One region of the Paenibacillus sp. LjRoot153 genome, then DNA from elsewhere that is predicted to be linked to it. Evidence: a T-box and tRNA genes for the amino acid it is inferred to sense, from the RefSeq annotation. Region 1 holds a T-box; the other holds one or more tRNA genes.
What was found. A T-box is a leader RNA that pairs with one kind of tRNA and senses whether it is charged. The one in region 1 lies ahead of ileS (isoleucine--tRNA ligase), so its partner is inferred to be a tRNA-Ile.
Positions count from the first base shown of each region.

Region 2: it encodes a tRNA-Ile, which carries the amino acid that the T-box ahead of ileS (isoleucine--tRNA ligase) is inferred to sense. The anticodon was not compared.

Region 1 covers NZ_CAXUQH020000001.1:4,378,332-4,384,976, forward strand. The annotation lists gene ACSQ8P_RS18735 (catalase) at 1-268, shown strand, start outside; gene ACSQ8P_RS18740 (cell wall hydrolase) at 330-773, opposite strand; gene ileS (isoleucine--tRNA ligase) at 973-4,053, opposite strand; T-box leader at 4,136-4,392, opposite strand; gene ACSQ8P_RS18750 (glycoside hydrolase family 130 protein) at 4,447-5,448, opposite strand; gene ACSQ8P_RS18755 (AraC family transcriptional regulator) at 5,557-6,423, shown strand.
Region 2 covers NZ_CAXUQH020000001.1:3,597,052-3,603,696, reverse strand. The annotation lists gene ACSQ8P_RS15075 (sensor histidine kinase) at 1-183, opposite strand, end outside; gene ACSQ8P_RS15070 (ABC transporter permease) at 196-948, opposite strand; gene ACSQ8P_RS15065 (ABC transporter ATP-binding protein) at 935-1,660, opposite strand; gene ACSQ8P_RS15060 (hypothetical protein) at 1,721-2,974, opposite strand; gene ACSQ8P_RS15055 (DUF7010 family protein) at 3,134-3,736, shown strand; tRNA gene ACSQ8P_RS15050 (tRNA-Ile) at 3,874-3,947, opposite strand; tRNA gene ACSQ8P_RS15045 (tRNA-Met) at 3,958-4,034, opposite strand; gene ACSQ8P_RS15040 (hypothetical protein) at 4,124-4,288, opposite strand; gene ACSQ8P_RS15035 (dipeptidase) at 4,516-5,910, shown strand; gene ACSQ8P_RS15030 (N-acetyltransferase family protein) at 5,935-6,438, shown strand.

The DNA of each region.
Region 1 (6,645 bases):
TTCACTTGAAACCAGCGGCGAAGGTAGATTTGTTGAAGGCCGACTCATTCGGTCCGATATACCTAATCCGGATAATTTCACACAAGCGGGACAGTATTATAACTCCCTCTCACCCATCCAACAGGAACATTTGGTCCAGAATCTTGCTGCAGATCTATCTAGTATATCCACTGAGACACAACGGATAGTTCTTAATTATCTATTCCAAGCGTCACAAGAAATGGGCAACAGGGTTTCTCAACGGATACAGTTCCATTACAAAGGATAATGAGAAAAGAGCTGTCAATTGGCAGCTCTTTTCTTCACGTAGAACGATTCTGTTGTTATCTTTAAAACGTATTGTAGACATTTTGACATTCTTTGGGGGTCGGCTCATAAAAACAGTGCTTCTTGTAGCGGCCTGCTTTCGGCTGATTATACCAGGTTTCCGGGCACGGTCCGGGTTTGTCGAACGTCCCCGGTCGAAAATACCAGAGCGAAAATTTACCTGGCCAATGCCGCTCCCCATTCACAGCTCTCTGTGCTAAGCGTCGCTCTCTTTCTCTTGCGTTTTGATAATACATGCCATGCTGCAACGCTTCGAACGCATGCGGCTGGTTAATCATTTGGGGAATTGTCCGGAGATTTTTAAAGTCGGAGCAATTCGCTCTTATTCGATTAATGCCAACATTTCCAACAAGAAGCATACCCGTTTCGCCTTCGGTCTCAGCTTCAGCTCGAAGCAACCTTGCCAACATGTCAATATCCTGCTTTCTCGCTTTTACGACTGCCATTCGCTCACCTCAATTGAGTATATGTCTAGACCCATCATATTGTAGGTGAAGTGGAAATGTTACTTACTTACCGCGAAACGATAATTTAATCTGGTTGTTCTTCGCTCGTAGCGAATAGGTAGGATCCATTGTTCCCAGAGAATGAATCGTGCCTGCGATTTGTTGCGCCATTCACTTCTAAGCTGCCCTATTCGTACTTTTACCGGATTAATAATCTGATCTTGCTTTCACCATACGAAACGGTTTCCATATTGGGCTCTGAAGCATATCGAACACTGTTCAGTAATACATGTTCTTGTAAGACATGGTCAAATCGTACTAAAGCTGTTTGTAATTGTACATCTACATCTAGAACAAGATCGACGCGTTTCTCGATCGGGAGTCCTATCTTTTTGCGATAATCTTGAATTGCACGAATAACCTCTCTAACCAAGCCTTCCTGTTCTAATTCTTCCGTCAAGGTTGTGTTTAAGGCAACGGTCATTTGGTAACCCGATGCCGAGGCGTAACCTTCATTCGCTTGTTTTTCAATAAGTAAATCCTCTAGCAGAATGTGCAGGACTTCACCTTCGATGTTTACATCCAGGAAGCCATTGTCTACCACTGCTTTAGCTTCTAGAGTAGATAACTGCTTCAACTGGGCTTGCACGGGTCCCACGAATTTCCCGAACTTTTTACCTGCTGCTTTCAAGTTTAATTTGAAAGTGAAGCGAACAAATCCGACATCACTAGCTACGATTTGGATCGATTTAACATTGATCTCATCTTGGATGATGTCTTCAAATCCTCCAATGTTACACGCACTGTCAAACGAAACGTATAACTCCGACAGCGGCATCCGGGTTTTGATCCCTGTTTCATTTCGGATATTGCGAGCCAATTCCACGATTTGCCTCACGGTTTCCATGTCTTTCTCTAACGATACATCGTGCAACGTTTCATCCATTGTCGGATAATCGGTCAGATGTACACTTCCCTTGCCTCCCAAATTAGCATATAGATCATCTGCAATGAGCGGCGTATAGGGAGCAATCAGTTGTGCGAGTGTTAACAGAACATGACGTAAGGTTTGATAAGCTGCTAGTTTATCCTCGGTCCATTCGCTTCCCCAGAACCGATCTCGCGAACGTCTGATATACCAATTGCTAAGTTCATCTACGAAAGCTTCCATTTGCTTCGCGGGATTCAAGAAATCGTTGAATTCTAGTCCTTTTACTACATTGTGCAAAGTGCTGTTTAATCTAGATAAAATCCATCGATCCAACACATTCACGGAGGTTATTTGCGGATAATCATCTGGATGATACTGATCAATTTGCGCATACAAGGCATAGAAGGCATGCGTGTTGTTGATCGTGTCAATAACCTTAGATTTAGCCTCGGCGACAATTTGCTTGGAGAACCTCTTACTGCTCCAAGGAGCACTATCGGATAGCAATGCCCAACGGAATGCGTCTGTGCCAAATTCGTTAATGATTTCCCAAGGATCAATCCCGTTGCCCTTGCTCTTAGACATTTTTTGTCCATTCTCATCCAGAACATGCCCCGTTGATAAGACGGCTTTATATGGGATTTGCCCATTATATAGAGTAGAGACTGCCAACAAGCTGAAAAACCAGCCTCGCGTCTGATCAATTCCCTCGCAGATCATATCGGCAGGATACTGCTCTTGAAACAGCTCCTTGTGTTCAAATGGCTGATGATACTGGGCAAATGGCATGGAGCCGCTATCGAACCAAACGTCAATGACTTCCGAGGTTCTATGCATCGAACCGCCGCAAGCGCATCGCAACTTCACTTGATCCACGTAAGGTTTATGCAGCTCAAGGCTTTCCTCGATCGGATCTATTGATTTATCACGGAGGTCCTTATGGCTGTGTGGTGCATATTCTGCGTTGCAGATTTCACATATCCAAACGTTGAGTGGCGTACCCCAATAGCGATTCCGGCTGATATTCCAATCAACGAGCTCTTCTAAGAATTTCCCAAACCGGCCTTCACGCAAATGGGAAGGATACCAAGTGATTTGGCTGTTGTTCGCGATCAACTGATCTTTAATAGCTGTTGTTTGGATGAACCAACTCTCCGTCGCGTAATAGAGTAGCGGCGATTTACAGCGCCAGCAAAATGGATAGCTATGCTCATAACGTTCCTTGGTGAACAAAAGACCACGTTCAGCTAAGCTTTTAACGATATCGATGTCACAATCCTTCACAAATCGACCGGCAAAATCGGAGATTTGATCGACGTAACGACCTCTCGCATCAACAACATTCACGAAATCCAATTCATGCTGGCGTACTGTGCGATAATCGTCTTCCCCATGAGCTGGCGCAATATGGACAATCCCCGTCCCACTAGTGTCGCTAACATAGTCCGCGTCTACGACGATATGTCCTTTCGTTACTTGTAAATAATCAAATGGTGCCACATAAGGAGTTCCCACAAATTCAGAACCTCTATGTGTAGATAGGAGCTCATACTCTCCTTTGATGACGGTATTGACAAGGTTACTTGCTACAATGTAGACTTCACCATTTTGTTTGACTTTGACATAATCCACATCTTTATTTACAGCTAAAGCGACATTGGCAGGCAACGTCCATGGGGTAGTCGTCCATGCAAGAAAGTGTTCATCAGCGTTCTTACTTGTAAATTTCACAGTGGCACTTAAATCTTTCACATCTTCATAACCTTGGGCAACTTCGTGAGAGCTGAGTGTTGTTTGACAATCCGGGCAATACGGGCTTACACGATGACCTTTATACAGATGCCCTTTCGCATGAATCGTAGATAAAATGTGCCAAACACTTTCGATATAATCATTGGTTAGTGTGACATAAGGATTCTCCATATCCGTCCAGTATGCGATCGCTTCGGTCATTTCACGCCACTGCTTCTCATATTCGAAAACGCTGCTCTTACACGCCTCCACGAATTTGGCGACCCCATAGGATTCGATTTCCTGTTTGCCAGAAATACCAAGCTTTTTCTCTACGCCTAGCTCAACAGGAAGCCCATGTGTATCCCAACCTGCTTTGCGTATGACACGGAAGCCTGACATCGTTTTGTAGCGACCGATGAAATCTTTGATTACTCGTCCCAGCACATGCCCGATATGCGGCTCACCGTTCGCTGTTGGGGGACCTTCATAAAAAACAAAGTTGGGTTGTCCCTCTCTATTTTCAATCGATTTTCGAAATGTGTCATTCTGTTTCCACTGTTCAAGAACTCGGAGTTCTCGCGTCCTAGCCTTTTCTTTCACATCCACTTTTCTCATAGGTCCCATCCTCTCATTTCATCCAACGTAACGTTCGTTCCTTGACGAAAAGGTTGTGTGAAAAACACAAAAATCCCGTCCCATAAGGGACGAGATTTCATCTCGCGATACCACCCTAGTTCCGTAAAGATTATCAATAACATAATCTTACGACACCTCTAACTACGTACCATCATACGCATCCTTAGTAACGGCTGGAACCCGGGTCAGCTTACTCACATGCTTCAGCTTTCCTTCTCGGAGAGGATTTTCTACGAAGTCTTGAACATTGGCTCTCAGCGTGCGCCAACTCTCTGTGGAACAAGGGCTCCCTATACTCTTTCTCGTCAATGAATTTATTCGAACATTCAGTTAACTCATTCTCACATCTTCATCAGCAAATGTCAACAGGCGTTATTCATTTCCTTCTAAACATAACTTCACTAAGTCATCCACATGCGCTGTTGCCAAACACTCAACAGTATCCGCTGCTCCGTAGTAGATTTTCACTTCACCATCATCTTCAAGAATCATGCCGCCCGGGAAAATGACATCATTCCGGAAGCCCCCATCTGTTTCATAGTTAACTTCGGGTGCTAATAATGGCTCCTTATAAAGTCCTATAACCTTCTTCGGGTTATCCAAATCAAGCAGCATAATTCCCGCTGTATAACGCTTTTTCCACGTCGGCTCCCAGCCATTTTTACCACGGTTTGGATCGATATCAACGGCATGGATCGTCGTTAACCATCCCTTAGACGTCCGAATTGGTGGTGCGGCAGGTCCAATTTTATCATTCGCATACGGCACATGTTCAACACCTAAGACGAGATCCGTTTCTCCCCAGTATTTGAGATCAGGCGACTGCGAAAGCCAAATATCAAATTGATCTTTCCCACGACTGTACACCGGGAAAGGACGTTCCAGACGTACATAATTGCCGTTAATTTTCTCAGGAAACAGTACCATATTCCGATTGTCTGGTGCTGACATGGACAAAATTTCAAACTTATCAAAATCATCTGTTACCGCGATCCCACCTCTAACACCGTGGCGCGTATCGACTGCGAAGCACATGTAAACACGACCATCCATCACCGTTAGTCGAGGGTCGTAAACACGTGTGATTTCCTCGTCATACAACTTCCAACATGGTTTCGACTGTACATCCCAATGAATGCCATCTTTGCTGTAGGCAAGGCCTAAATCTGTCGTATGCGAAGGCTCTAACGTTTGATCATTGACGGAGCCGTGGTCATTACGGAACACCATGATATATTGGCCTTGGAATTTGGTAACACCAGCGTTGAATGTAAGCGCTGTAGGATAGGGAACGGAATCTGCCGTAAGGATAGGGTTAGCAGGATGTCTTGTTATAACAGAACTTGATGTTAATGAACCAATGGTTAAGGTCATGAGAGTTCCTCCTTCAATCTTGTATAACAATAGGTTACAATAGGTGTGCGCAGGTTTCCTATCAATCCTTGAACAAACCTCTCATTTCTTGAATAGGCTGTGATTCTCATGACATTTCCCATCAATAAGCAATTATCGGATTATCCCAATATCGGGGCATTCCCCTTTCATTTATCGATTAATCGGGTTGATCAGCATTTTCCTAGTCATCGCCATGATTTCTTGGAATTCTCTTTGGTTGTTGAGGGCAACGGATATGAAACCGTTAATGGACAAATACATACTATGCAGCCTGGAACCTTCACCCTTCTGCTTCCTTATCAAGTGCACGAAATCACGGCTAATCCCGGTAGTCCACTCATTCTGTTCAACTGTATGTTTGGCTTAGAGCTGCTTGGGGATCCAGCGGAGCGCTTGCTCCTTTCGGATAACAATCCGTTTCTAACTCACTATGACCTGAGTGCTGAACAATGTGAGATCGTAAGACATAACCTGCAAGGCATGCTCCGTGAATATGAACAATCCGCTGATATATGGCAGCCCCTTCTCTTGAAAGGAGAGCTCCAACGCATACTTGCGTTTCTTCACAGGCTTCACCCGAGCAGCTCAGATGTACAGCCGAATATATCCGTATTGCCTTCCAAAACCGCATTACCATGGGCAATACTTCGCTACATTCATACTCGCTATCGTGACCCGCTCACGTTGGAGCTCATCGGCGCTCATTTCCATTGTCATCCTTCCAGGGTGACGCAAATCTTAACCCAACATCTTGGCGTGACCTTCGTATCTCTGCTTCAGGAAACTCGGATTCGACACGCCTGTAGTTTGTTAGCTACGACCGAAATGAAGGTAACGGATATCGCTTTTGAAGTCGGTTACGAATCGTTTGCCAGCTTTAGTCGTAATTTCCTAAAGCTTGTGGAGATTTCTCCGACCATGTATAGATCCTCTATGAGGGTGCAGTTGAAATAAATCAGAAATAGAAATAACCGACTGAGCTGGTGCTCGGTCGGTTATTTTTTGCACATGTCAGAATTATGTGCGAATTACTCAAATCTCTTATGCGCCTGATGGATAGATGGATTTTATACAGTTAAATATTCGAATTATCTGAACAAACATAGAATAGATGGATAACCTGTAGTTATTTTTACCTATTTTATCTAAAATGGACTAAAATATTGAATTTACCTA
Region 2 (6,645 bases), 780 kb from region 1:
TCTTTTTATCTCACTGATGGCTGCACGAACCTCAAACGCTCGTTGAAACTGCTCTATACCGACTTCGCGGCCCAAAACTTTCGTATACGTAGCAACAAAAATAATGACAGCCAAGATCGTCAAACCAATGGAAAGCAGCACAGCCAGCGTATTCATCGTGAAAAAACGTTTTGTTAAGTGCATGTAGATTCCTTTCTATATGTCCTTTCTGTCAAACAAGTAATACCCCATCGTAAATAACATGATACCACAACCAAATATAATTAGAATCTGGCGGCTTATTTTGAAGACATTGATGGATTCAGATATCCAAAGGGTATACCAGTCAAACATCGACGTGATAAAAAAACTGGAATAGGATGAGAATACAATGCCCAGAAAATTAAATCCAATAAATACAAGAATGGACAGGAAAAATACGGCTAGTCCTCCCTGAATGAGATTGGATAGCAGCACAACGATAAGCGCAAACACAAATACAGGAAAAAAAGTTAAGCCATATGACACAAAAACCTTTACAATCCCAATGAAACTGGCGGATGAAGGGTTAAAAATAAAGCCAGCTAGCAACGAAAGAACCATAATAAACAATAAGTTGCCAGCAATAAACAGCGCTAAATTCAAAACCTTAGCAGTAAACACGCCAAATCTGGAAACCGGTCGTAAAAGTGTTATTTTCATCGTATTCGATGAGGACTCACCATTAAACATATCAATGGCTATAAATACTGCAAATAAAGGTAACAGCGTATACGTTACAAACGACAGTACGGCTATGGGAAATTCAACGCTCCCTACAACTCTTAATCCAAGGCCATGTTTAATCGTCGTTACAGCAATTTGACCGATCATGACGGCAAGAATGGATAATATCGCGGCTGCCATGATTTTTTTCTTTTTAAGCAGCTTCACGGATTCATTCATAAATGCAGCTTTAAACCCTACCATTCCTGTCCACCTCACTAACAAAATAATTCTCAAGCGACGAATAAAATGACAGAATATGTTGGGTATATTCTACATTAACCAGCTTGCCTCCGTAAATAATCCCGATTCTCGAACACGTTAATTCCACATCGTGAATCAAGTGGCTGGATATAAAGAAAGTCGTGCCTTCCTGGGAAAGTTGTTTGATCAACTTCCTCATCTCCAGCATCCCTTCGACATCCAGTCCGTTTAAAGGCTCGTCCAAAATTAACAGTTTCGGTTTCGACAGAATCGCCGCCGCTATCCCCAGTCTTTGTTTCATCCCGAGCGAAAATTTTTGTGATTTCTCATTTTTATATTTCAGCATCCCCGTGATTTCAAGACATTCATCAATTCTTCGCTGATCGATTTCAGGATAAAATCTTGCAAACAGTCTCAAGTTTTCATTTGCCGTCAAATAGGGATACGATTCCGCTGTTTCAATGATACATCCGACATGTTTCATTGCGTTGACATAGTCTTCTGCCACGCTCGCTCCGAAAATCTTCACATCGCCACGATCCGGCTTCATGAGTCCTGTAATCATCTTCATCGCTGTTGTCTTCCCTGCACCATTAGGTCCTAGAAAACCGAAAATATCACCTTGATCTACGTCTAAATTCAAATCGCTGATTCCTCTGCCATTCGTAAATGACTTGGTTAAGTCCGTTATTTCAATCGCCTTGACTGTCAATTCATCATCTCCCTAAAAAATCTCAGGAAGCCGCTATCCGCCGCCTCCTGAGAATCATTTCTATTCAAATACGCGACTAAATTCTCCATCATAGAAAGGCTTCATACTATTGCTTTGTTTGTAACCATTTTTATCGCTAATCTCTAGATTCATTTCAAAATAAATCTTACCTGCCATGCTTGGATGAATCATCCCTTGCTTCTGTTCACCCTTCGAGTCCGTGTAAGTAAACGTTGGAGACGTCGACAGATTGTACTCGAAATTAAATACATCCTTGTTTGGATACTCGCCCTCAAAACCAGGATTTACGGTTTCGGAATACGTACCTGATACTTTGTCGCCATTTACGCTTGTGATTTTAACTGTTCGCTCGCCGATCTTCATGAACTTACCGTCTTTGTCCAAAATAATATCATTTTGATAGGTTCCTACATATTTAGAGCTGAATCCACTAGAACGACTAACCTTCTCAACCTTGGCTGTAGTTAAATCAGGCATAGTAATCTTTGTACTGCCAATCTCAGACAGCTTTAACATAACATTGAGGTTTAAGTCATGCTGAACCCCATTTTTATCTTTTCCTGACAGCGTGATCTCACCCGTCAGATTTTCTAGATAACCATCTTTACTTTCATTTGCCGTACCTACAACCTTTTTCACAAAAATATCGCTCTCTATAGCTGGTAAATCTCTTTCATTATCCAGCATTTGCTTGATACCGAAGGAGGAGACTGCATTCACGATGGCCGGCACTTGTGCCTCTGACAAACTACCTGAGAACACTTTACCTCCATTTGCGCTTTCTTCAACTTGTACATAATCTTTCAAAGAGCCAACAACAGCGTCAACGATTTTCTCAACCTCAGTTGCTCCCTTTTCTTTAAAAGGGTTATCGAAATCGGCTGGACCTTTACGGTTTTGGTTCACTTCCGCCGAATGATCAAATACATAATATGTATTGTCCAATTCGTTTTTGTCAATCGTTTGATTCTTGTCGGCATACGAATATCTGGAGGTCGTTTCACCTTTGCCGTTTTTCGTTACTTCGTTATTCTCTTTTACTTGATTTACCGTATCCATTTTCATGAAATTGGACGATTGCAGCAAAATTTTATCATTGTCTTTCAGTGTATACATCGTCTCAACCGTATAGTTGTTAAGACCCTTTTCCATCACCGACGCCGTATTTTTCACTGAATCCTTCAACCGATCGTATCCGGATCCAAGCAGCGCATCAGCGAATGCTGTAGATACAAATAGACAAGCTCCAACCGTAAAAAAAAGTACTGTAATTGATTTTTTGCTAAGTTTCATTTCTCTTCTCCTTTTTTAAAACAATTTGCGGGAAACGTTTCCTTACTAGTTATTTTAGTATACGCTTATTGAATCCATCTAAATGGATTATTAACAAAGTATTAACTCTTTCGGAGACAGCGCAGAAACTAAAATTAAATGATAGGAGTCTGATGAATAATGAGTGAATTTGTAAAATTGTCTAAATCAGCTGTCATAGGAGCAGCGAATGGCGTCATGTTCATGACTTTCTTTGGTGCACTCTGGGCTTCCATTGGTATTGTTGGTTCACATCAACTTGTAGCTCAATGGCCACTTGTTCTTTCAGCAATAATAACATTGATCTTACTGAGCGGAGCCATTTCACTATTTGTTAAATCTCGTAGCATAAATCATACTGTAACACCGAAGGAAAGAGAAGACTGGAAACGAATTAATCGAAAATTCGGCTTGATATTTGGTTTGGAAGGACTTGCGATCTTTCTTGCAAGTGTCATTTGCAATACACTCGATCATTTTGAAGTCTTTTTCCCTATTATGGCGATCATTGTTGGTATCCATTTTTTCCCTTTAGCCTCATTGTTTCGAGAAAAATTTTATTATGGTACGGGTATTGTAATGAGTATACTAGGCATCATTTCATTATTTTTACCTATTAACGCCACGATCGGTGATGTATCTCTCATTGCGATTTCTACGTTTATCGGTTTTGGCTCCGCTGTGACGCTCTGGGTGACAGGTTTGAGAATCTGGGTAACCATACTTAAAAAGTTGAAGCAATAATGATAAACGCATGTGCGCACAAGTGTGCACAAACAAAAACAAGCCCCTCATTCCCATCAAAGCTTGATGAGAGCGAGAGGCTTGCTTTCGTCGCTAAAATAAATAAAAACCCTTATATACCAAGGGTTTCCGTACTATGGGCCCAGAGGGACTCGAACCCCCGACCAATCGGTTATGAGCCGACCGCTCTAACCAACTGAGCTATAGGCCCTAATGAAATTTGGTTGCGGGGGCAGGATTTGAACCTGCGGCCTTCGGGTTATGAGCCCGACGAGCTACCGAGCTGCTCCACCCCGCGTCATGTATGCCGCTCAACAGCGACAAAAATAAATATACACCAACGGAGATGGCTTAGTCAAGCGTTAATTTTATGCATAATCAAATCATTTATGTGTTGTATCTAACGCCAAAGCGTCCTTTTTTCGACTTATAAACCTCAACTTCCTGCGGGCACTCATACCCATAGATCCACCAATCTTCTTCCATACGTTTCGCTAAACAGCCCGCTTGAAACTTCGAATCGTATAATTTCGCCCAATATATCCAGTTCATGCGTGTCCCTCCATTATAGTCAGATCGTTACTTTTAGCTTATCCATATAAAGGATCTCTTATTAGCAGTATTGTCCAAAGATGATCTCAAATATGAAGAAAGCCGTTCTAATTGACCAAATAACAAATAAAATGTGACGGTTTACAGGAATAGCAGGAATTTCCCTGCTTTTGGGGAAGTTAAGTGATGTAGACCATTTTGTCAGTTGAAAAAAGGAGAAAACACCCATGATTGAAACAATCAAAAGCTACCTACAATCGCATAGGGATGAACACATAGAAGAACTCATGGCTTTCTTGAGGATTCCAAGCATAAGTGCAGTTGCCCAGCATCAACCGGATATACTGAAATGCGCGGAGTGGACTGCCCAGTCTTTACAAAAAGCCGGACTTGAAAATATTGAAATCATGCCTACGAAAGGTCACCCTGTGGTTTATGCGGATTGGTTGCATGCCCCTGGCAAACCGACAGTGCTGATTTATGGTCATTATGATGTGCAGCCCGCTGAGCCATTAGAGTTGTGGGAAACGCCTCCTTTTGAACCCCTAATCCGTGATAATAAGCTGTTCGGTCGCGGAAGTACGGATGACAAAGGCCAATTGTTACTTTACGTAAAGGTTGTTGAAGCTTTTCTACAAACACATGGGTCGATTCCGGTTAACGTGAAATTCTGCATAGAAGGTGAAGAAGAGATTGCTAGTAAGCATCTACCATCCTTTGTTGAAGAGCATGCTGCTAAATTGCAAGCTGATTCCATCGTACTATCCGACACACAAATGCACGGTCCTGGTAAACCAGCACTCATGTATGGACTTCGCGGCTTAGCCGGATTCGAAATCACGATCGATGGCGCTAATAGTGATCTCCATTCTGGTCTTTTCGGCGGTGCGGTACAGAACCCAATTCACGCAATGACTAAGCTATTAAGCTCCTTTCATGACGAGAATGGACGTGTAGCTGTACAAGGATTCTATGACCGTGTTATCGAACTCTCGGACAAAGAGCGCGAAGCGTTCAAGCAGGTTGAGCCTGATGAAAGCAAGGTTCGCACGGATTTGAACGTCACGGAGCTTTATGGGGAGAAAGGTTTCTCCTTTTACGAACAAACGACGTCCCGGCCTACTCTTGAAATTACATCAGTTAGTGGCGGCTTCCAGGGGGAGGGAATTAAACCAATCATTCCGAATCGTGCTACTGCCAAAATTGCATGTCGCCTAGTCGCTGCGCAGGTTCCTGAGGAAATCATGGATCTGGTCCAAGCCCATATTCATGCACAATCTCTTCCTGGTGTGTCGATTACGTTAGATCGTCAATTGCGAGGGAATCCCTTCATTACACCTATTGATGAGCCAGTTATGGTTGCGGCGGCAGAAGCTTATGAAGAAACTTTCAGTAAATGGCCTGTATATACACGCAGCGGAGGGTCGATTCCGATTGTTGAAGTTTTGGGGCGCGTATTGGATGCGCCTGTCGTGCTTATGGGCTTTGGCCTGCCAGGGGAGAATCTCCATGCTCCAAATGAGCATTTCCATTTGATGAATTGGGACAATGGGACTGAGACGATTAGTCGTTACTGGATGAAGCTAGCTGCATTGGCTGCAACTGCAACAGAATCTAACTAAGTTAGGGTAAAAGGAGTAATTTCTATGGGAAGTCCATTACACATGCGTGATGCACAATTGGAAGATTTAGCAGAAATCGTACGTATCTACAATTCCACGATTGCAGGACGCATGGTTACTGCCGATACAGAGCCCGTCACAACAGCTTCACGCGAGCTCTGGTTTCACGAACACTCTGCCGATTTCCGCCCACTATGGGTGCTTGAAAATGAGAACGGCATTTGTGGCTGGCTGAGTTTTCAGTCCTTCTATGGACGACCCGCTTATAACGCAACTGCGGAAGTCAGTATTTACGTGGATGAAGCATGTCGCGGCCAAGGCATTGGACGCTACTTGATGGAACAAGCGCTTGAAGCTAGTCCCAAGCTGGGGCTCAAGTCTTTGTTAGGTTTTATTTTTGGGCACAATGAGCCGAGCTTACAGCTATTCCGCAAATTCGGATTCACGAATTGGGCGCATTTGCCTGGCGTTGCTGAGTTAGATGGCGTTGAGCGGGATTTAATCATTTTGGGTAAACGTGTAGGTTAGTCGACACTCGTAAAATAAAAAGCGCTACACCTCTCTACCCGCGAAATCAATTTCGCGATGCTAGTGAGTTGTGGCGCTTTATTGTTGATCGCTTGGAGGACAAGGCTATTTTCTATAGTTCCACTTCCATTTAAATGGAATAAATACAGCTAAATTACGCTATTCGGCCTCGAATTTGAAATAAATGGATTTTCTACAGCTAAACCA